4 regions of the Streptomyces sp. NPDC059861 genome follow, and region 2 is predicted to be linked to each of the others. Evidence: riboswitches for the same ligand, from Rfam matches in the RefSeq annotation. Region 2 holds a riboswitch; each other region holds the start of a gene.

Region 1 (4,995 bases), on a different contig from region 2:
GGCCCGGCGGCGGCTCGCCGACGCGTTCGCGGTGGAGGTGGACGGGATCGGGCTGGGCGAGCTGGTCGGCGGCTGCGGGGTGGCGGAGTCGGTGCTCGCCGCCCTGGACCGGGCCGGCGTGCCCTACGCGGGCACCCGGGTCGCCGTACAGGGCCTGGGCACCATGGGCGGCGCGACGGCACGCTTCCTCGCGCGCGCGGGCCTCACGGTGGTGGCCGTCGCCGACGTCCGAGGCACGATCGCCGATCCGGCGGGACTCGACGTCGACGAACTGCTCGCCGCCCGGGACGCGTACGGCACGGTGGACCGCTCGGCGCTGCGGCCCGGCCTCCTCGAACTTCCCGGCGACGCCTGGCCGGCCACCGACGCCGAGGTGCTGGTGCCCGCCGCCGTCTCGTACGCGATCGGCGCCGCGGACCAGGAGCGGATCACCGCCCGCTGGATCGTCGAGGCCGCCAACATGCCGGTCGTGCCCGAGGCGGAGGCACTGCTCACCGCGCGCGGGGTCACGGTGCTGCCCGACGTGGTGGTCAACTCGGGGACGAACGCCTGGTGGTGGTGGACGCTGTTCGGCGACATCGGCGCGGACGCGCAGGAGGCGTTCGCGTACACGCGGCGCTCGATGCGCGCCCTGACCGACCTGGTGCTGGCCCGTGCGGAGGCCGACGGGAGCACGCCGCGTGCGGCCGCGCACGCCCTCGCCGGTGACCGGCTGCCGCTGCTCACGGAGCGCTTCGGGTCGTACCGCTGACGGGGAGGTCACCGCCCGGCCGCCGTCCGGACGTGGCCCGTTAGGGTGACGGGGTGGCGAGAGTGCGGTTGAGCGTGGCGGAGCGGCGCGAGGAGTTGTTGCGTGCCGCCGTGGCACAGATCGAGGTGCGGGGCGTGGCGGCGGTGCGGATCGCCGATGTCGCGTCCGCGCTCGGCGTGAGCAACGCGCTGGTGCTGTACCACTTCTCCACGAAGGAGAAGCTGGTCGCCGCCGCGTTCGCGTACGCGGCCGAGGACGATCTCGCCCACCTTTCCAAGCTGCTCGGCCGGCGCACGACGGCCCAGCGCCGGCTGCGGTCGGCGGTGCGCTGGTACGCGCCGACGGGCCAGGCCAAGGGCTGGCGGCTGTGGATCGAGGGCTGGGCGGCGGCGCCGCGCGAGCCCGCGCTGCGGGAGGTCACGCAGGACCTCGACAAGCGCTGGAAGGCGGCCATCGCCGAGGTCATCGCCGAGGGTGTGGCGGCGGGCGAGTTCCGCTGCCCCGACCCCATGGGCGCGGCCCTGCGCCTGACGGCCCTGCTCGACGGGCTCGCCGTGCAGATCACGTCCTACGCGGGAGCCGTGTCACGCGCGCGTGCGCAGGAGTGGGTGGACGAGGCGCTGGCCCGGGAACTGGGGCTGACAGAGGTGCCGGCGACCCAACAGCAGTGACCGTCCGCCCGTTTCACCTGCTTTGCGGCATATGATCCCGTGGTCCGCGCCCGTCACGGCCCGAACCGGCCGGGAGCCGGACCGGCCCGCTTTGGGCACGGCACCACGAGGTCGCCGCGGGGCGGCCCTCAAGCCACCGACGCGATCCGCATCTTGATGTCGTCCGGCGACAGCACGCCCTTGGCGGTGACATGGTCGCCCGACGATTCGCCCCGCAGCCGACGGCCGATCCACGGCACCAGATACTCACGCGCCCAGTGGACGTCGTCCCGGCGCACGTCGAAGGCGCCGCGCGGCGGGAGCGGCGGCCAGGGCTGCTCCGGGTCGGCGGGGACGGCGAGGCGCAGGGCCTGACCGGCACGCAGCGCCACACGCGTGTGCCCCTCGGGCGACAGGTGCAGCCGGTCGTGGTCCCAGGCTCGGCGGTCCTGGACGGACTTGAGCGACCACAGGTCGAGCACCGGGCAGCCGTACCGGTCGGCGATGGCCCGCACATGCCCGTTGTAGGTGGCGATCTTGCCGCGCAGATGCCTCAGCAGGGGGACGCCCCGGGTGTCGAAGCCGGTGGTCACCAGGACGGTGCCCACGGTGGCGGTCAGCGCCGCGACCCCACGCTCGAAGCGCTCCGCCACGTCGTCCGGGTCGGTGCCCGGCCGGATGATGTCGTTGCCGCCGGCGCAGAACGAGGCCAGGTCCGGCGCCAGTTCGGCGGCCCTCGGGACCTGCTCCGCCACGATCTGGTCGAGCAGTCTGCCGCGCACGGCGAGGTTGGTGTACTGGAAGTCGCCCTCGGGTCGGCGGTCCGCGAGCAGTACGGCGAACCGGTCGGCCCAGCCGACGAACGCCCCGTCGGGGCCGGGGTCGCCGACGCCCTCGGTGAAGCTGTCCCCCACCGCCACGTACGACCCGATCACTGATCTGCTGCCACTCTTCGAATCGTCTGCCACGTCGGGACATGATTCCCCTTCGAATGTGACCTACGCGACCGTAGGAAGGGGTTGACGGACGGTGAGAAAGGCCACGGCCAAAGGATTGGTCAATTGCGGAATAAGGCCTGATGGCCGAGGACGGCACCGCCGACGCCGAAGGCCGGACCCGTGGATGGGATCCGGCCTTCGGTGGTCTGCGGGCGACGCGTGCGTCAGCCGATCGAGACGCCCTTGGAGGAGAGGTAGGCGACCGGGTCGACGTCCGAGCCGTAGTCCGGCGTGGTGCGGATCTCGAAGTGCAGGTGCGGGCCGGTGGAGTTGCCGGTCGAGCCCGACAGGCCGATCTGCTGGCCCGCGGTCACGGTCTGACCGCTGGAGACGGAGAGCGAGGACAGGTGGGCGTACTGGGCGTAGTAGCCGTCGGCGAGCTTGATGACGACCTGGTTTCCGTACGAGCCGGCCCAGCCCGCCGAGACGACCGTGCCCTCGCCGACCGCCTTGAGCGGGGTGCCGCTCGCCGCGGCGAAGTCGACGCCGGTGTGGTAGCCGCTGGACCACATGCTGCCCGCCACGCGATAGGCGGTGCCGATGCCGGCGCCGTCCACGGGGGCGGTGAAGCCGGTGGAGGCGGCGGAGTCCGCGGCCTGGGCGGCGGCCGGGGCCTCGGCCGCGGCGGACTCGGGAGCCTCCGCCGCCGGCTCGGACTCGTCCGAGGACTGCGACGTCTTCGCCGCCGACGACTCGGCCGAGGAGTCGGAGGAGGACTCGGAGGAAGAGGAAGCCGGCTTGTCGCCGCCCGCCTCGCCCTTCTCGCCTATCGCGAGCTTCAGGCCGGGGTGGATGAGCGAGGGATTCTCGCCGACCGCTTCCCGGTTGTCCTCGTAGAGCCGCTGCCAGCCACCGCTGACATTCTGCTCTTCGGCGATCTTCGAGAGGTAGTCGCCCACCCTCACGGAATACGTCCGGGCACCCGACTCCTGGGCGGCGGACTGCTTTTCGGCGGACTGCTGCTGAACGGCCGTCTTCTGGGTCGGGATCGACGAGACGGCCTTTTCCGCGGCGGACTGGGGAGTGGCGGCGTGGGCGCCGGCGGCCCCCATCAGCGGAAGGGCGAGCGCGGCGCCACCGGTTCCGGCGACGGCGATGGAGCGAGTGAAGCGCTGGGTCTTCGGACGGCGGTGCTTACCCTTGGCGGGCATGGCGAATTCCTCTCCGGTGCCTGCGAGGTGAGCTGTCGGGTGCGGACTGGAGATGTCCGGCCGCGTGTGGGACGCGGCTTTACCCCAAGCCGTTCCGGAGACCGGAACAGGCAGTTCTACCTGTGGGTCCCCCGCTCCTGCCGAACACGGGTGAGTTAGCGCGGGCACCGGGCGGCGGCAGGATTCGGCGTCCGTCCGGATCGGGTGGAACGTAAGCGACCAAGACGCAATGGGACAAGCAAGAGGTTCCACCGGAACGCCGTTTTCGTGATCCGTTCGCCCGAATTCCGGTCACACTCCGTGCATTGGGGCGCGTGTGAATTCCATAAACGCCCTTGAAGGCATGTGAATTACGTGAACATGACGAACGACGCTCGGTCACGGATATGACGCTGCTCACGTGACCCTGCTCCAGGTTTCCGCATTTCACGGCGAGTTGGAAGGAAATGGCTAATTAGGACAGAAGGGGCAGATATAGCGAGAAGCCGCCGTTCCCCTTCATTCACCCTCCTGACGTCCACTCCGCCCGGCCCGTTACCCGATCGGGGGAGCCACCTGCCTGGCCCGTGGACAACCGCTCCAACTCCCGGTGACCACCTGTGGACACCTCATTCGCGCGGGAACGCGTGTCGTATCGTCAAGGACGTGCCCGTCGACGAGCCGCGCCGGCGGGGCCGATGGGAGGGAGCCCCCGTGACGCAGCAGGTGCCGTCGACCGAGCCCGAACTGGCCGGAGTGCGCAACTTCCGTGACGTGGGCGGACTGCCGACGGTGGACGGGCGCCGGGTGCGGCACGGAGTGCTGTTCCGCAGCGGCCACCTCGCGCACGCCACCGCGGAGGACGCCACGTTCCTGGCGTCCCTGGGGCTGCACACGATCTTCGACTTCCGCAACGCCGCGGACCAGAAGCTGGAGGGCCCGGACGTGGAGCTGCCGGGCGTGCGCAACGTGAACCTGCCGCTGACGGACCCGGCGGACGGCGCAGAGTTCTGGAAGATGGTCCGGGACGGCGACGTGGAGCAGCTGCGCGAGATCCTGGCCGACGGCAAGGCGGCGGACCGGATGATCACCTCGTACCGCGTGATCGTCAAGGAGCGCACCGCCGAGCACTCCCAGGTGCTGCACGCGCTCGCCGAGGACAGCGTCCCCGCGCTGATGCACTGCGCGGCGGGCAAGGACCGCGCCGGCCTGTCGATCGCCGTCACGCTGCTCGCGGTGGGCGTGGAGCGCGAGGCGATCCTCGCCGACTACCTGGAGTCCAACGCCAAGCACCGTCGCTACAAGGTGCACCGCAACAGCAGCTCGACCTCGGCCTACTCTCCGGAGGTCATGGAGCTGCTCAGCCCGCTCTTCGACGCGCGCGCCGAGTACCTGACAGCGGCGTTCGAGACCATCGGGAAGACCTGGGGCGACGTCGACACCTACCTGACACAGGGGCTCGGCGT
Region 2 (4,995 bases):
CTTCCTCTTCCGGCGCCGCGACTTCACCGGAATCCTCGACGGCGTCGTCATAGCCGGCGTCACCGCCACCGGCTTCGCCTTCACCGAGAACATCCTCTACCTCGGCACCGCTTTCGGCACCGACCAACTGGCCGGCCACAGCGGGATCGCCTCCGTGACCGCCGCGACCTTCTTCGTGCGGGTCATCATGTCGCCGTTCGCACATCCCCTGTTCACCGTGCTCACCGGCATCGGCTTCGGCATCGCCGCGCTCGCCGGGGAGCGCCAGCGGCTGCGCCGCGTCCTGCTGCCCCCGGCCGGGCTGCTGCTCGCGATGGGCATGCACGCCTTCTGGAACGGCTCGGCGACCTTCGGCGACTACGGCTTCTTCGCGGTGTACGGCGGCTTCATGGTGCCCGCGTTCGGGCTGCTGACCTGGCTGGTGATCTGGACGCGCCAGCGGGAACTGCGGACCGTCCGCGAGGAGCTCCCGGCCTACGTCGTCGCCGGCTGGCTCTCGCCCGCGCAGCCGTTCGCCCTCGGCTCGATGCGGGCCCGTCGGCTGGCCCGCGAGTACGCCGGCCACCACCTCGGCAAACCGGCGGCCCGTACGGTCGCGCAGTACGAGGCGTACGCCACGTCCCTGGCCTTCCTCCGGCGCCGGGGCCGCATGGGCCGCGCCCGTGCGGACTTCGTCGTACGGGAACGCGAGCTGCTCCAGGAGCTGTGGATCCGCCGGGAGATCGCCCGCCCGGCCCTGGAGTACGCGGCGCGGGCGACCGCGCCGCCGGTGCCGGTGCTGATGCCGCCGGTCCATGGCTGGGCGCCGATGCACGGGCACGCGGCGCCCTACCCCGCGTACAACCCGTACCGGACGTAGGACGAAGGCGGCGCGGAACAGCCCCGGACATGCGAAAACCGGCAGTCCTGACGTCGGGGGGTTGCCGTCAGGACCACCGGAGTTCGCGAGAAACCCGTGTCGGGATTCTCAGGGGTTGAGGCCCTTGCTCTGCAGCCAGGCCAGCGGGTCGATGCCACCGGAACTGCCGGTGTGCACCTCCATGTGCAGGTGGGCGCCGGTCACGTTGCCCGTCGCGCCCACGCGGCCGATCACATCGCCGGTGGCGACCTTCTGGCCGACGCTGACGCCGATCGACGACTGGTGGGCGTACCAGATCTCGGTGCCGTCATCGAGGGTCAGCACGGTCTTGTAGCCGTACGAGCCGTTCCAGCCGGCCTCGGTGATGGTGCCGCTGTGCACGGCCTTGAGGGGCGTGCCGGTCGGCGCGGCGAAGTCGAGGCCGGTGTGGTAGCCGGAGGACCACAGGGCGCCGGCCTGACCGAAGGTGGAGGTCAGGGTGTACGAGGAGGTCGGCAGCGTGAACTGCTTGGCCAGCGCCGCGAGCCGTTCGGCCTCGGCCTTCTGCCGGGCCTCCTCCTCGGCCTTCGCCTTGGCGGCGGCGGCCTTCTCCTCGGCCTCCTTCTCCGCCTTGGCGGCGGCCTCGGCGGCGGCCTTCTCGGCGGCGGCCACGGCCTGCGCGGCGGCCTTGCTCTCGACCTGCTCCTGCTGCTGCTCGGCCTGCGCGATGATGCGGGCGCGCAGGCTCTCACCGGCGTCGGTGGTGCCCTCCGCGGTGTCCACGGTGGCCGTGCCGAGGCTGCTGAGCGGGGCGCTCGCGGTCTTGGTGTCGGGGGAGTCGGAGTCGTCGTCGGCTATCAGCGAGCCGACGTTGGGCAGGTCGGGCATGGAGATCGACACCGGCGGCTTGCCGGTGTTCGCGCTCGCCATGCCGCCCGCGCCGACCGCGGCTATGACACCGACGCCGAGAACGGTGGAGCTGCGGGCGAGTCCGCCGCCGCGCTGCTTGCTGACCCGATGCCGGCCGCGTACGGGACGGATGGTCTCCGCGGTGGGATTCCACTCCTCCCACGGGCCCTCGTCGGTGCGCTGCGCGCCGTAGACGAACGTGTCGGCGCTGTCGGCGGTGCGCTGGTCCGGCACGAACGGGGCCTGTGGGGCAGGCCGGTTGGACGCCACGTGGGCGCGCTCCTTTCCTTCCTTCTCGCCTACCGGGTTAGCTGACGGGTTCGGAGCAGGAAGGTCTCCTACGCGCGTAAACCAGCCGTACTGCTACGACGGCATACGCCCGATTCACCCCAAGATGATGGTTCCCCGGTTCCCTTGTGCGGCCGATGAGGGCCTCGCGCGGGATTCGGCGCGTGCGCACGGAGCCGCCTCTTGTGACGGCTGGGACGACCGCGCTGCGTTATCGGACGTTAATAGAACCGGGGCCTGATTTCCAAGCCGTTCCACTTGATCATTAACGCTTTCTGTCGGGACGTACAGGTTCATGAACGGCGAAAATCGGGCGAGTTGACCGCGGTTCAGGGTGATCTCCACATCTGACTGTATGTCAGTTGTTATGCGGAGGGATTCCGTTCGATCACGCCTGGTGACAGTCGTCGGTCGGCCGCCGGACCGCGAGCAGCGCCATGTCGTCGGTGGTGCCGCCGCCGCTGTGCCGGCGTACCTCTTCGGTCACCGCGCACAGCAGTTCGCCGGGGCTGCGGAAGGTCCGGCCGGCCAGCCGGGCCGCGGGGTCGTAGAAGGCGCCCTGCGCGTCGCGGGCCTCCGACAGGCCGTCGGTGTACAGCAGCAGCGTCGCCCCGCCCGGGAACCGGGACTCCTCCGCACGGTCCGGCCAGGCGCCCAGCTCGCCCATCCCGAGCGGCAGCGCCGGATCACGGGCGGGCAGCGGACTCACGGTGCCGTCGGCGTACAGCATCAGCGGCGGTGGATGGCCGCGGTTGAGGATCCGTACGACCCCGTCCTCGTGCGGGATCTCGGCGAGTACGGCGGTGGTGAACCCCTCGAAGGCGTCGATCCCGTCCCGGCGGGCGCCCTCGCGCGCCAGCGCCCGCTCCAGCCGCTGTGCGACCGCCTCCAGCGTCGTCTCGTGCTCGGCGGCCTCCCGGAACGCCCCGATGACCACCGCGACCGCCGCGACCGCCCCCATGCCCTTGCCCCGCACGTCCCCGACCACCAGCCGCACGCCGTACCGGCTGTCCTGCACCGCGTAGAGATCGCCGCCGATGAAGGCGTCCGCCTGGGCGGCCTCGTAGCGCGCGGCGATCTCGAACCCGCCGATCCGCTGCATCGGTTCCGGCAGCACCGCGAGCTGGGCGGCCTCGGCGATCTCCCAGGCCGAGTCGAGGCGGGCGTGACTGCGCCGGACCAGCACGTTGATCAGCACGGCGAGGACGGCGACCGTGGCCACGGTGAGCAGTTCGGTGAACGGTTCGACCTGCATCAGGGTGCCGTACCGGACCTGCAGCCCGATGACCATGGCGACGGCCACGACGCCGGTGAGGACCGTGGCGCGGCGGGACAGGATCGGGGCGGCGACCAGCGGGGCGGCGGTGAAGAGGGGGGCGCCGGTGAAGCCCCGCGGGGTGAAGTAGTCGTAGCTGCCGCCGATGACCAGGAGCAGGGTGGGGAGCGCCCGGACGAAGGCCCGGGCGAGGGAGATCCGCCGTCCGTCGGAGGGCGGCGCGGGGGGCACGGGCGGCACCGGGCGTGCCAGCGTGGAGGAGTCGTCCCCGCGGCCGAGGGCGGCGTCGGGGACGCGGTCGCCGGATCTGGCGTGCGGCCACTCTCCCTCTGCCTCCGCAGGCCGCACTGTCGTCTCCCGTTACGCAGGTCACCGCACCAGTCCAGAGTTCCCGGAAGACAGGCGCGGGACCAGCCGGGCGGGCCGACCGGATGACAGGAGCGGGCGATGCCCGGAAACGACTCGGGGCCGGAATCCAAGATCTGGATTCCGGCCCCGGGCCTTCAGTAGCGGGGACAGGATTTGAACCTGCGACCTCTGGGTTATGAGCCCAGCGAGCTACCGAGCTGCTCCACCCCGCGTCGGTATGACACCAGTGTACGCCATGCGCGGGACGCTCCGCGCCACGGTTTCCCGCCGCCCTCGTCGACCAGCGGTCGGAGGTGCGATCGCGGCGTCCCCCGCGGGGCTCTCACCCCACCAAGTGCCGATTGGGCGCCTTGGCCGCCTCCTCGTACTCCGGAACCACCACCACCTCCACTCCGGCCCCCGCCAGCATGCCGCTCCCGTCCGCGCCGGTCACGAACGTGTCCGGCTCCCGCCAGGCCGTCACCACGCGCCCCACCCCGGCGTCGAGGATCAGCCGCGCGCAGGGCTTGGGCCGGGAGGCACGGCGGGTGCAGGGTTCCAGGCTGGTGTAGACGGTGGCGCCGGGCAGCCGTGGGTCGGCCGCGTCGATCTTCGCGAGCGCCGCCTCCTCCGCGTGGACGACCGGGTCGCCGCCCTCCCGGGAGTGCCCCCTCGCGAGTTCGGTGCCGTCCCGCGCCACCACCACCGCGCCGACGCTGAACGCCGTCCTTGACGGCGGGCACAGCGCCGCCAGCTCGCAGGCCAGGGCCAGCCAGCGGCGGTCGGCGGCCGAGGCGAGGCTGCCGGCACCGGGGGCGGTGGGCTCGTAGCGCATGAGGACGACGTCCTCGATACGCCGGGTCTCGACCAGGCGCAGGCGCCCGGACTGGTAGCCGCCGGGGCCGAAGAGGCGGGGCGCGGCGGGGTCGCCGACGAAGAGGGGGGCGAGGACCAGCTGGACCTCGTCGGCGAGGCCCTCCAGGAGGAGCTGGGTGTGGACGGTGCCACCGCCCTCGACCATCAGGCGGCGGACGCCTCGTACGTCGTGCAGGTGCGCCAGTACCGCTCGCCAGTCGAGGGTGTCGCCGAGCGCGACCACGTCCGCGGCGACGGGGTTCTCCTTGAGGCGCCGGGCACCCTCCGTCGTCGTGTACACCACCTTCTCGCCGCCCGTGTGCCAGAAGTTGGCGGCCGGGTCGAGGTCGCCCGTGCCGCTCACCGTGACCTTGAGGGGGTACTCCGGCTTTCCCGCCGCCGTCCGGGCCGCCCGTCGTGCCGGGGAGTTGACCAGCAGCCGGGGGTTGTCGGCGCGGATGGTGCCGGCGCCGATGAGGAT
Region 3 (4,995 bases), on a different contig from region 2:
GGGCGTGGAACTGAAGGGCGTTGAAGGCCTCGGTGTAGGCCTCTACGTCTTCTTTCCTTTCGAGGTAGAGGCTACTCGTCAAGTGGTCTAGAACCACAACATCCAGATCAGAAGTGCTCGAAAATGAGAAGATAACGAAAGGGCCGGTGATACCGATGTGCGCCCCCGCGGCGAAGGGCAGCACCTGGAGCCGCACCTGGGGCAGGCGGGCGGCCGCCACGAGCCGCTCCAGCTGGCGCGCCATCACCTCCTGGCCGCCGACCTCCCGGCGCAGCACCGCCTCGTCGAGCACCGCGCTCAGCACCAGCGGAGGGTGCGAACGGAGCACGTCCTGCCTGGCCAGACGTACCTCCACCAGGGCGTCCAGGCGGCTCTCGTCCAGGCCCTCGACCGCGGCGCGGGTCACGGCGCGGGCGTACTCGGGGGTCTGGAGCAGGCCCGGGACGACGGAGGTCTCCAGTGTGCGCATGGCGCCGGCCTGCGACTCCAGACTGATGAAGTCCCGGTAGGTGGGCGGCAGCACCCCCTTGTAGGCGTGCCACCAGTGGTCACGGCCGTGGCCGTCGCCGGAGCCCGCCAACGCCAGAAGGAGATCTCCGAGTTGGGCGTCGTCAACCCCGTAGGCATCCAGGAGTAACCGCACATCGGCCGGTTTCACGCCGCTGGCGCCGGTCTCGATCCGGCTCACTTTCGACTGGTGCCATCCCACCAGCCGGGCCGCCTCACCGCTTGTGAGGCCCGCGCGGCCTCGCAGTGTGCGTAATTCGGCGCCCAGTTTCCGGCGGCGCACCGCGGGACCGTGCTGCATGGGCTACTCCTTACTCCTTCCGAGCCGCCCAAATACGCTCTGCCGTCGCAGAGTTCACCGCTTCGAGCGACAGATATATGCATATCTTGGTGGATCGCCACCGCTACCGGGCTTTGAGTGGCAGTCTGGCGAAGAAGCACCAGTCCGGGACCGTACTCGAACCATCCGCTCCGTGTCGGACTGCGGTCCCGTGGGAAAGGGACGACGTCGCCATGGCAGACCATCTGGAAGCATCCGTCACTCTGCCGAGCGATCCCGCCTCGGTCTCCACCGCCCGCACCTACGTGGTCAGCACCCTGGCGGAATGGGGCCTGCCACCGGAGACCGAGGCGGCCGACACGATCAGGCTCATCATCTCCGAACTCGCCACCAACGCCGTCCAGCACACCCTCGGTCAGTCACCCACCTTCACGGTCGCGATGCAGCTCGACCGCGACGAGCAGCTCCGCATCGGGGTGACCGACAGTCACCCACGCTTCCCCAAGCGGCTCCCGGCCGCCGTTCAGCAGGACAACGGCCGCGGCATGGTCATCATCCGCTGGCTCACCGCCGAGTGCGGAGGCCGTCTCAGAGTCCGCCCGACCCGCGAGGGTGGCAAGACGGTCTCCATCGAACTGCCCTGGACGGTACCGGTGCGCCCGGCCCGCCTGGCGGGCCGACAGGAGCCGTAGCCCACCGGGGGGCGAGCCGCCGTGCCGGAGCGGGCGGGGCGGGGAGCCGGTGTCGCCGGGTCCGTCGTGGGGTGGCGTCAGGTCGGGCGGGGCTGCCGGGCCTGGGCGAAGGCGCCGCGGAGGAGGGCGCGGAAGACGTCCGCCGCCGGGGTCGTCCCGCCGGTGCGGTGGGCGAACGAGGTCGTGCGGCGCAGCTCGCCCGCCGACAGCGGGCGCATCCCACCGGCGTGACCGCCGTGCGCGCCACCACCTCCGGTACGACCGCCACCCCGAGCCCCGCGCTCACGAGCGCGCACACGACGGCGTACCCCGGCGTGGCGACCAGTACCGGGGGGCGCCGTCCCGGCGCGTGCCAGCGCCGCCTCCCCCCTGCCGGGCGGGGTGGTCCGGCGCCACGCCGCTCAACGGCTGCCCGGCCGGCTCGGCCGGCGGCAGCCGCGAGCCCCTCGCGGCCGAGGGCGTGGCCGCCATGCCGGGCGCGGACTTCACCGTCTCGTACGCAACGCGTTGATCTCCCGCCGGGTCGGCGTGGCGTGCGCGCCGGGGATCGCGGGCGGGCTGCTGCCGCACACCGCCCGCCCGTGGCCGGCGTCGCGGCCGTTCTCGCCGCCGTGCCCGCGCTGTTCCGGGCCCTCCAGCCGGCCGGCCGCGCACCTACGTGCTCTTTCTCGGGCTCCGGGCCCTGTGGGCCGTACGACGGCCCTGTACCGCCGCCGGCGGGGAGCCGACCCCGGCCGCCGTGCACCCCGCTGTGCCAGGGCTTCGTCACCAACGCCCCGAACCCCAAGGCGCCGGTGACCTTCCTCAGCCTGCTGCCGCAGTTCGTCCCGGCAGGCGCCCCGGCACTGCCGCGCACCCTGCTGCGGGCGCTGATCATCGTGGCCCTCGCCCCTGGTGTGGTTCCCGGCGGTGGCCCTGCTGGTGGACCGTCTCGGCCACTGGCTGCGCAGGCCGGGCGCCGCCCGTGCCCTGGACAGCGTCACGGGCGCCGCGCTGACGGTCCTCGGCGCGACCCTGCTGTCCGAGTCGGTCCGAGTCCGTGTCACGGGCGGGGCGGCGGCGTCCCCTCCGGGCGCCGCCACCGCCACCCGAGGGTCACTTCACCCGGCCGTACCAGACGCTCTTGGTCCAGATCTTCTGGAGCCTCACCACGTCCCCGGTCTTCGGGGCGTGCCAGATCTTCCCCTTCCCGGCGTAGATCCCCACGTGGTACACGTTCGACCCCGAGTGGAAGAACACGAGGTCACCGGCCTTGCGGCTCTTGGCCCCGACGTGGCGGGTCTTGTTGTACTGCTGGGCGGCCGTGCGGGGCAGCTTCTTGCCCGCCTTCTTGAACGAGTACAGCGTCAGCCCGGAGCAGTCGAACCTGCGCGGCCCGGTGGCGCCCCACCTGTACGGGGAGCCCTTCTTCGAGGCGGCGATCTGGAGTGCCTTCGTCGCCGGTGTGGCGGCCGCGGCCTCCGAGGCGAAGCCCGGAGCAACGACGGAGCCGCCCACCGCGGCGAGGGTGAGGGCCGAGGCCGTACCAGCGCGGGCCATCAGCGACGGGACACGATTGAGCGCGGTCATGCGCAACCCTTCGTCAGCCGCCTGTGAAGGATGACCTGTCGGATTCGGGCTGGCGAAGTTGCCCGGCCGCGTTGCCACGGCTTCACCCCAAGGGACGCTCGGAGATTGCGCTCCGGCGACCCGTCGTGCTCGGGTCCTCCACTCCTGCCGATCCACTCCTGTCGACCGGTCATCCGGGCGGCGGCAGGACTCGGCGTCCGCCCGGACCGCCCCGCCGCGGCGGCGGGGGCTTGTCGTCAGTCAGGGATCTTGACTCACGGAAGTCCGAAAATCCCAACGCAATCGGGGATTTGTGGCGTTACTCACCACTCACCCGTTCGGGTGGACAGCCTCCTGTGCGAACGGGTGTCAAGGGCGCCACGCGACCCCGGACCAGCGAGGGAAGGTCTCATTCCGCCCCGGAGCAGCCCTCGTTGCGCAACCGCAAGGGCCCCGAGAAAGGGGGTGAAGGTCATCCGGACGGCGGTAGCCCTTTTGGTCCGTTTCAACTCCCGCCCGCACATTCCGTCATGACTCCCGGCGGTCCGAGGCGACGGCGGGTGGATCAGCCCTGCCGCAACTGTCGGAGCGCGGTGCAACGGGGACACGCGCCGCGCGGCGTTCACCGTCCAGCACGCGCAGCGCCCGCGCGAGGATTCGTGCGGGGAGTTCGCTCTCGCCCCGCCGGTGCATCGGCGTGAGTGCGTCGCGCGGTTCGACGGCCCTGCGCACCAGCGCCTGAGCGGCGCGCTGTCCACGATAGGTGTCGTCGGCGCACGCCGGGTCGAGATGCTCGAAGAGGCCCTGCACGTCCTTGCGGTGCGGGACGATCCGGTGGATCAGGCAGCATCTCGCCCAGCCGGGTGCGCGGCCCCGCCGACTCCGCGCCCTGAATGCCCAGATCACCGGCCTGACCCTCGAGGGGCCCGCACAGCACCCGCTGACCGGCCGTCACCCGCGTGCCGGGCAGCGTGAAGAGGCCGTGCGCCCCGTCCGCCGCAGCGGGGCGCACGGCCTGCTCGTGGTCAGCCCGCCGGTGCGGGCTCCCGCTCGGCCGCGGACTGCTTCGCCACCCCGGTACGGGACTTCAGCGCACTGCCCAGCAGCACCGCGCCGAGCCCGATCGCGGCCCACCAGATGAGGGTCAGCGCCGGGCCGAGCGCCGCCGCGCCGTCGAAGTACGACACCGAGCGCAGCAGCGTCGTCCCCGCGCCCGGCGGCAACCACTGGCCGATCGCCCCGGCCGGCTCGGGCAGCATCTGCGGCGCCGACCCCGCACCGGAGAACGGGTTGCCGAACAGCATCAGCGTGCCCGCGGCGATGCCGATCCCGGCATGGCCCAGGAGTGCGGCGAGCCCGGCGACCGCGCTGCTCACCGCCAGCGTCGACAGCCCGAGGACGGCGGCCTCGGCCCACCAGTCGCCGGTGAGGACCCCCAGCCAGCTGTGCGCGATCGCGGCCGCGATGACGCCGACCAGCGCGGACGCGCCCACCAGCGCGGTCACCGCCCGGATCCCGCGCAGCCCCCGCACGGAGACGGCCGCGCCCGCCGCGATCCCGGCCAGCGCCAGCGGCAGCACGCTCGCGGCGAGTGCGGCGCCCCGCGGGTCGCTCTCGGGAGCGGCCACCACGTCCACGGTGCGGGGCCGGGCGCCCTCGGCGGACATCGCCTGCTGGAGCAGCTGCGCGACCACCGGGCTCGCGGCCGACGCGGTCAGCAGCTCGGGACCCTGGGCGGTGACGACGATCGCGCCGTACACCGTCCGGTCCTCGACGGCCTCGCGGGCCGCGGTCTCGTCGGCGTAGCGGTGGATCTCGAAAGCGCCTTGATGCCGTGCCAGCTGCTGCTGGATCTGCACGGTGGCGGTGGCCGGGCCCGCGACACCGAGCGGCAGGTCGTGCGGCGCGGTGCGGGCGGCCGGCCAGGCGAAGGCCCACAGTGCCAGTGCCGCAACGAGCGGCACGAGG
Region 4 (4,995 bases), on a different contig from region 2:
GCTGACGCCGCGCTCGACCGTCTGGCCAAGCTGGTCGCGGAGGGCCTTGAGGAGCTCCCCGAGACCGTCTGAACCCGCTGACGGCATTCCTGAGGCCGCGTCGCCCATTCCGGGCGGCGCGGCTTCGCCGTCTCCCGCATACCCGGTCGCTTTTTCGCCCGACGGGTCGAGAGAATTCAGAACATGCCGAAAAGGGCAGCGTAAATTCACTGCCGCCAAATATCGCTTCTTTGTATACGGCGCCCGTGTTAATGCCGCAGGCCCGACATGTTTACGGCATGTTGCGAAGTCCTCACACGGTCCGCGCGGTCGCCGCCGCCAGGAAATCGGAGCCGGTGCGCGCCGGTCGCGCGCTCGGCGTGCAGCGCCGTGACCGCCCGCGCCCGCTCCCCGTCGCCGCGCGCCACCGCGTCCACGATCGCGCCGTGCTCCGACCAGGACTCCACGGGGCTGACGGGCGCCTCCACGGCGTACATCCAGGCGATCTTGTGCCGCAGCTGGGTCAGCATGGCGATCAGCGCGGGGCTTCCGCAGGCCTGGGCCAGCGTCTCGTGGAACCAGCCGCCCAGGGAGCGCAGGTCCTCGCTGCCGCCCCGCCTGGCCCGCTCCTGGCCCAGCCGGACCAGGCCGCGCAGCACCTTCAGATGGGCCTCGGTGCGCCGCTGCGCGGCCCGCGCCGCGCCGAGCGGCTCCAGCAGCAGGCGCATCTCCAGCAGGTCGGCGGCCTCCTGCTCGGAGGGCTCCGCCACGCACGCGCCCGCGTGCCGCCGGGTCACCACGAAGCCCTCGGCCTCCAGCGTGCGCAGGGCCTCACGGACGGGGACGCGGGAGACGCCGTAGCGGCGCGCGAGGAGTTCCTCGGTGAGCCGGCCGCCACGCTCGTAGACACCCGCGACGATGTCGTCCCGGATGGCCGTGCACACCGAATGCGCCGGAATACGCATGACCGACCTCCGCCTTAATCCCCGTGAAACGCCGACGACTGACGTGTGTTCCGTGACTCTATTGCAATGAGCCGGAATTTCCGATGGCGGGTCGGAATCCATGGATATTTTTTGGACATACAGGCGTACGAAACGCCGAAAGCCCCGGCTCGGAGAGCCGGGGCCGCGGGAAGCGGGGCGGTCCGCTGTCAGATGCCGACGCCGTGCGAGCGGAGGTAGGCGACCGGGTCGATGTCCGTGCCGTACTCCGCCGTCGTCCGGGCCTCGAAGTGCAGGTGCGCTCCGGTGACGTTGCCGGTGGCCCCGGACAGGGCGATCTGCTGCCCCGGGGTGACCGTCTGGCCCACCGAGACAGCGAAGGACGACAGGTGACCGTACTGGGTGTACGTACCGTCGTTCATCTTGATCACTACTTGATTGCCGTACGCCCCGCCCCACCCGTCTTCGACGACGGTGCCGGAGCCGACCGCGTGCACGGGGGTGCCGCTCGCGGCGTGGAAGTCGACACCGGTGTGGCTGCCGGAGGACCACAGCGCACCGCCGGACCGGTAGCCGGTGGAGACGTAGGAGCCGCTGATCGGCGACACGTAGGTGTTGAGGCGCTTGCGCTCGGCCTCACGGGCGGCGCGCTCCTTGGCCTCGCGGGCCTCCTTGGCCCGCTCCTCGGCGCGCTTCTTGGCAGCGGCCTCGGCCTTCTTCTCGGCCTCGGCCTCCTCGGCCGCCTGCTGCTGGGCGGCGGCCTGGGCGTCTATCTGCTCGGCGACCGAGTCGCCGATGGTGATGACCGGGAGCAGGCCGGTCTGCTCGGCCGCGGGCTCGGCGGCGAGCGCGGGAGCGGCCAGGGTGCCGAGGACACCGGTGGTGGTGAGGGCCGCGACACCGGCCGCCTGGGCGGTGGTGCGCTTCATCCGGCTGGGACGGCGATGCTTCCCGGTGGCGCGCGTGAACGCCATGTGGTGGCTGGTCCTTTCCTTCCCTCTCGCCTACCGGGTTAGCTGACGGGTTCGGAGCAGGAAGGTCTCCTACGGACTCCCTCGCCGTGCGCGGGCGTCCGATTCACCCCAGGGACTTCATGGTTGGGTCCCCGGCTCCCCTGGCTCGCGCCGTACGGGGACTCGGCGATGACTGTCCGGTGCCGCGGGTGCGGCGCACTGCCTGACGGACAGCCCGGATGACGCTAAGCGGGACATCTTTCAATCCCCAAACCCATCCGGGCGTTTGTAGCGCATCCCACAGGCCAGACAGGCAACCACTCCCTCAATTGGGACATAAAGGGGCCCTGGTGACGCGTCCGTCACCAGGGCCCCTCCGCGCGCGTGCCGCTCGCCGGCCTCTACTCGGCCGGGACGACTGTGACTTCGCCGATGCCGAGGGCCTCGACGGGCGCCTTGATCTGTGCCGCGTCACCGACGAGGATCGTCACCAGACGGTCCGCCGGGAAAGCGCTGACGACCGCCGCGGTGGCCTCGACGGTGCCGGTCGCGGCGAGCTGCTGGTACAGCGTCGCCTGGTAGTCGTCGGGGAGGTGCTGCTCGACCTGGTCGGCCAGGGTCCCCGCGACGGCCGCCGCGGTCTCGTACTTCAGCGGCGCCACACCGACGAGGTTCTGCACGGCGACGTCCCGCTCGGCGTCCGTGAGCCCCTCCGCGGCCAGCGTGCGCAGCACCGTCCAGAGGTCCTCCAGCGCGGGCCCGGTGTTCGGCGTGTCCACGGAACCGCTGATGGCGAGCATCGCGGCACCGCTGCCGTCGGGCGCGGAGCGCAGCACCTGACCGAACGAGCGCACCCCGTAGGTGTAGCCCTTCTCCTCGCGCAGGACGCGGTCCAGACGGGAGGTGAGGGTGCCGCCCAGGCAGTACGTGCCGAGCACCTGGGCCGCCCACACGCGGTCGTGCCGGTCGGGGCCGACGCGGCCGATCAGCAGCTGGGTCTGGACGGCGCCAGGACGGTCCACGATCACCACACGGCCGGTGTCGTCGGCCGTCACCGGCGGCACGGGACGCGGCTGTGCCTGGGAGCCGGCCCAGGCACCCAGGGTCTCGCCGAGCAGCACGTCGACGTCGACGTCGGTGAGGTCGCCGACGACCACGGCGGTGGCGGTGGCGGGGCGGACGTGCCGCTCGTAGAAGGCGCGTACGGCGGCGGAGTCGATCTTCGCGACCGTCTCCTCGGTGCCCTGGCGCGGGCGGGACATGCGCGAGGTCGCCGGGAACAGCTCCTTGGAGAGCTCCTTGGCGGCCCGCCGGGAGGGGTTGGCCAGCTCGTGCGGGATCTCGTCGAGGCGGTTGCGGACCAGCCGCTCGACCTCGCTGTCGGCGAAGGCGGGCGCCCTGAGGGCGTCCGCCAGCAGTCCGAGCGCCTTGGGCAGGCGGGAGACCGGCACCTCCAGGCTCAGCCGGACGCCGGGGTGGTCGGCGTGTGAGTCCAGGGTGGCGCCGCAGCGCTCCAACTCTGCGGCGAACTCCTCGGCGGAGTGCTTGTCGGTGCCCTCGGAGAAGGCCCGCGCCATGATCGTGGCGACACCGTCGAGTCCGGCCGGCTCGGCCTCCAGGGGCGCTTCCAGCAGCACCTCCACGGCCACGACCTGCTGGCCGGGGCGGTCACAGCGCAGCACGGTCAGGCCGTTGTCGAGCGTCCCGCGCGTGGGAGCAGGGAACGCCCAGGGGCGGGCCTCGCCCGCCTGCGGCCGGGCGTGGAAGTCCATCGTGGCGAGCTCGGTCACTTGGCCGCCTCCTCGGTGTCGTCGTCTGCGTCGGTCTCGGCGGCTTCCGGAGCCGTGGGCTCGTAGACGAGCACCGCGCGGTTGTCGGGCCGTAGGCGGGCCTTGGCGACCTCCTGGACCTCCTCGGCCGTCACCTCCAGGACACGCTGCACGGCGGTGAAGGCGAGCTTCGGGTCGCCGAACAGCACGGCGTACCGGCAGAGTTCGTCGGCGCGGCTGGCGACCGTGCCCAGCCGGTCCAGCCACTCGCGCTCCAACAGCGCCTGCGCACGCTCCATTTCCTCGGCCGTCGGGCCCTCCTCGGCGAAGCGGGTGAGCTCCTCGTCGATGGCGGCCTCGATGACCGGCACCTCGACGTCGCCGGACGTCTTCACGTCCAGCCATCCCAGGGAGGGCGCTCCGGCCAGCCGCAGCAGGCCGAACCCGGCCGCCACCGCCGTACGGTCGCGTCGTACGAGCCGGTTGTACAGGCGGGACGACTCGCCGCCGCCGAGGATGGTGAGCGCGACATCGGCCGCGTCGCACGCGCGCGTGCCGTCGTGCGGGAGCCGGTAGGCGCCCATCAGGGCACGTGCCGGGACCTCCTCCTCGATGACCTCGCGCAGCTCCTTGCCGATGACCTCCGGCAGCGAACCGTCGCGTGGCGCGGGCTTGCCGTCGTGGGCGGCGATGGAGCCGAAGTACTTCGTGATCCATTCGAGCGTCCGCTCGGGATCGATGTCGCCGACGACCGACAGCACCGCGTTGTTCGGCGCGTAGTACGTGCGGAAGAACTGGCGCGCGTCCTCCAGGGTCGCCGCGTCCAGGTCGGCCATGGAGCCGATCGGCGTGTGGTGGTACGGGTGGCCCTCCGGGTAGGAGAGGGCGGCGAGCCGCTCGAAGGCGGTGCCGTAGGGGACGTTGTCGTAGCGCTGGCGGCGCTCGTTCTTGACGACGTCCCGCTGGTTCTCCATGGACTCGTCGTCCAGGGCGGTGAGCAGCGAGCCCATGCGGTCCGCCTCCAGCCAGAGGGCGAGCTCCAGCTGGTGGGTGGGCATGGTCTCGAAGTAGTTGGTGCGCTCGAAGCTGGTGGTGCCGTTCAGCGAGCCACCGGCGCCCTGCACCAGCTCGAAGTGCCCGTTCCCCTTGACCTGGGCGGACCCCTGGAACATCAGGTGCTCGAAAAGGTGAGCCAGGCCGGTGCGCCCCTTGACCTCGTGGCGCGAGCCGACGTCGTACCACAGGCACACCGCGGCGACCGGGGTCAGGTGGTCCTCGGAGAGCACCACACGCAGGCCGTTGTCCAGGCGGTGCTCTGTCGCTGTCAGCCCGCCGGAGCCTGCCTCGGCT

The links. A riboswitch is a leader RNA that binds a small molecule or an ion and turns the genes downstream of it on or off. The one in region 2 is predicted to bind cyclic di-AMP.
Region 1: another riboswitch for cyclic di-AMP. It lies ahead of ACFV6X_RS25335 (peptidoglycan DD-metalloendopeptidase family protein); the one in region 2 lies ahead of ACFV6X_RS32460 (M23 family metallopeptidase).
Region 3: another riboswitch for cyclic di-AMP. It lies ahead of ACFV6X_RS19900 (C40 family peptidase); the one in region 2 lies ahead of ACFV6X_RS32460 (M23 family metallopeptidase).
Region 4: another riboswitch for cyclic di-AMP. It lies ahead of ACFV6X_RS23430 (M23 family metallopeptidase); the one in region 2 lies ahead of ACFV6X_RS32460 (M23 family metallopeptidase).

What each region holds. Positions count from the first base shown of each region.
Region 1 covers NZ_JBHWJQ010000031.1:98,207-103,201, forward strand. The annotation lists gene ACFV6X_RS25320 (Glu/Leu/Phe/Val dehydrogenase dimerization domain-containing protein) at 1-751, shown strand, start outside; gene ACFV6X_RS25325 (TetR/AcrR family transcriptional regulator) at 805-1,422, shown strand; gene ACFV6X_RS25330 (SGNH/GDSL hydrolase family protein) at 1,551-2,336, opposite strand; gene ACFV6X_RS25335 (peptidoglycan DD-metalloendopeptidase family protein) at 2,564-3,550, opposite strand; cyclic di-AMP (ydaO/yuaA leader) riboswitch at 3,555-3,750, opposite strand; gene ACFV6X_RS25340 (tyrosine-protein phosphatase) at 4,244-4,995, shown strand, end outside.
Region 2 covers NZ_JBHWJQ010000053.1:16,331-21,325, forward strand. The annotation lists gene ACFV6X_RS32455 (PrsW family intramembrane metalloprotease) at 1-859, shown strand, start outside; gene ACFV6X_RS32460 (M23 family metallopeptidase) at 968-2,017, opposite strand; cyclic di-AMP (ydaO/yuaA leader) riboswitch at 2,029-2,208, opposite strand; gene ACFV6X_RS32465 (PP2C family protein-serine/threonine phosphatase) at 2,424-3,659, opposite strand; tRNA gene ACFV6X_RS32470 (tRNA-Met) at 3,819-3,892, opposite strand; gene ACFV6X_RS32475 (dihydrofolate reductase family protein) at 4,003-4,995, opposite strand, start outside.
Region 3 covers NZ_JBHWJQ010000021.1:70,101-75,095, reverse strand. The annotation lists gene ACFV6X_RS19920 (helix-turn-helix domain-containing protein) at 1-808, opposite strand, end outside; gene ACFV6X_RS19915 (ATP-binding protein) at 1,021-1,479, shown strand; gene ACFV6X_RS19910 (hypothetical protein) at 1,557-1,697, opposite strand; partial or broken gene ACFV6X_RS19905 (LysE family translocator) at 1,949-2,502, shown strand; gene ACFV6X_RS19900 (C40 family peptidase) at 2,575-3,048, opposite strand; cyclic di-AMP (ydaO/yuaA leader) riboswitch at 3,052-3,254, opposite strand; gene ACFV6X_RS19895 (hypothetical protein) at 3,556-3,870, opposite strand; gene ACFV6X_RS19890 (ABC transporter permease) at 4,053-4,995, opposite strand, start outside.
Region 4 covers NZ_JBHWJQ010000028.1:2,896-7,890, reverse strand. The annotation lists gene ACFV6X_RS23440 (HPr family phosphocarrier protein) at 1-72, shown strand, start outside; gene ACFV6X_RS23435 (GntR family transcriptional regulator) at 249-944, opposite strand; gene ACFV6X_RS23430 (M23 family metallopeptidase) at 1,133-1,897, opposite strand; cyclic di-AMP (ydaO/yuaA leader) riboswitch at 1,910-2,075, opposite strand; gene ACFV6X_RS23425 (M16 family metallopeptidase) at 2,278-3,666, opposite strand; gene ACFV6X_RS23420 (M16 family metallopeptidase) at 3,663-4,995, opposite strand, start outside.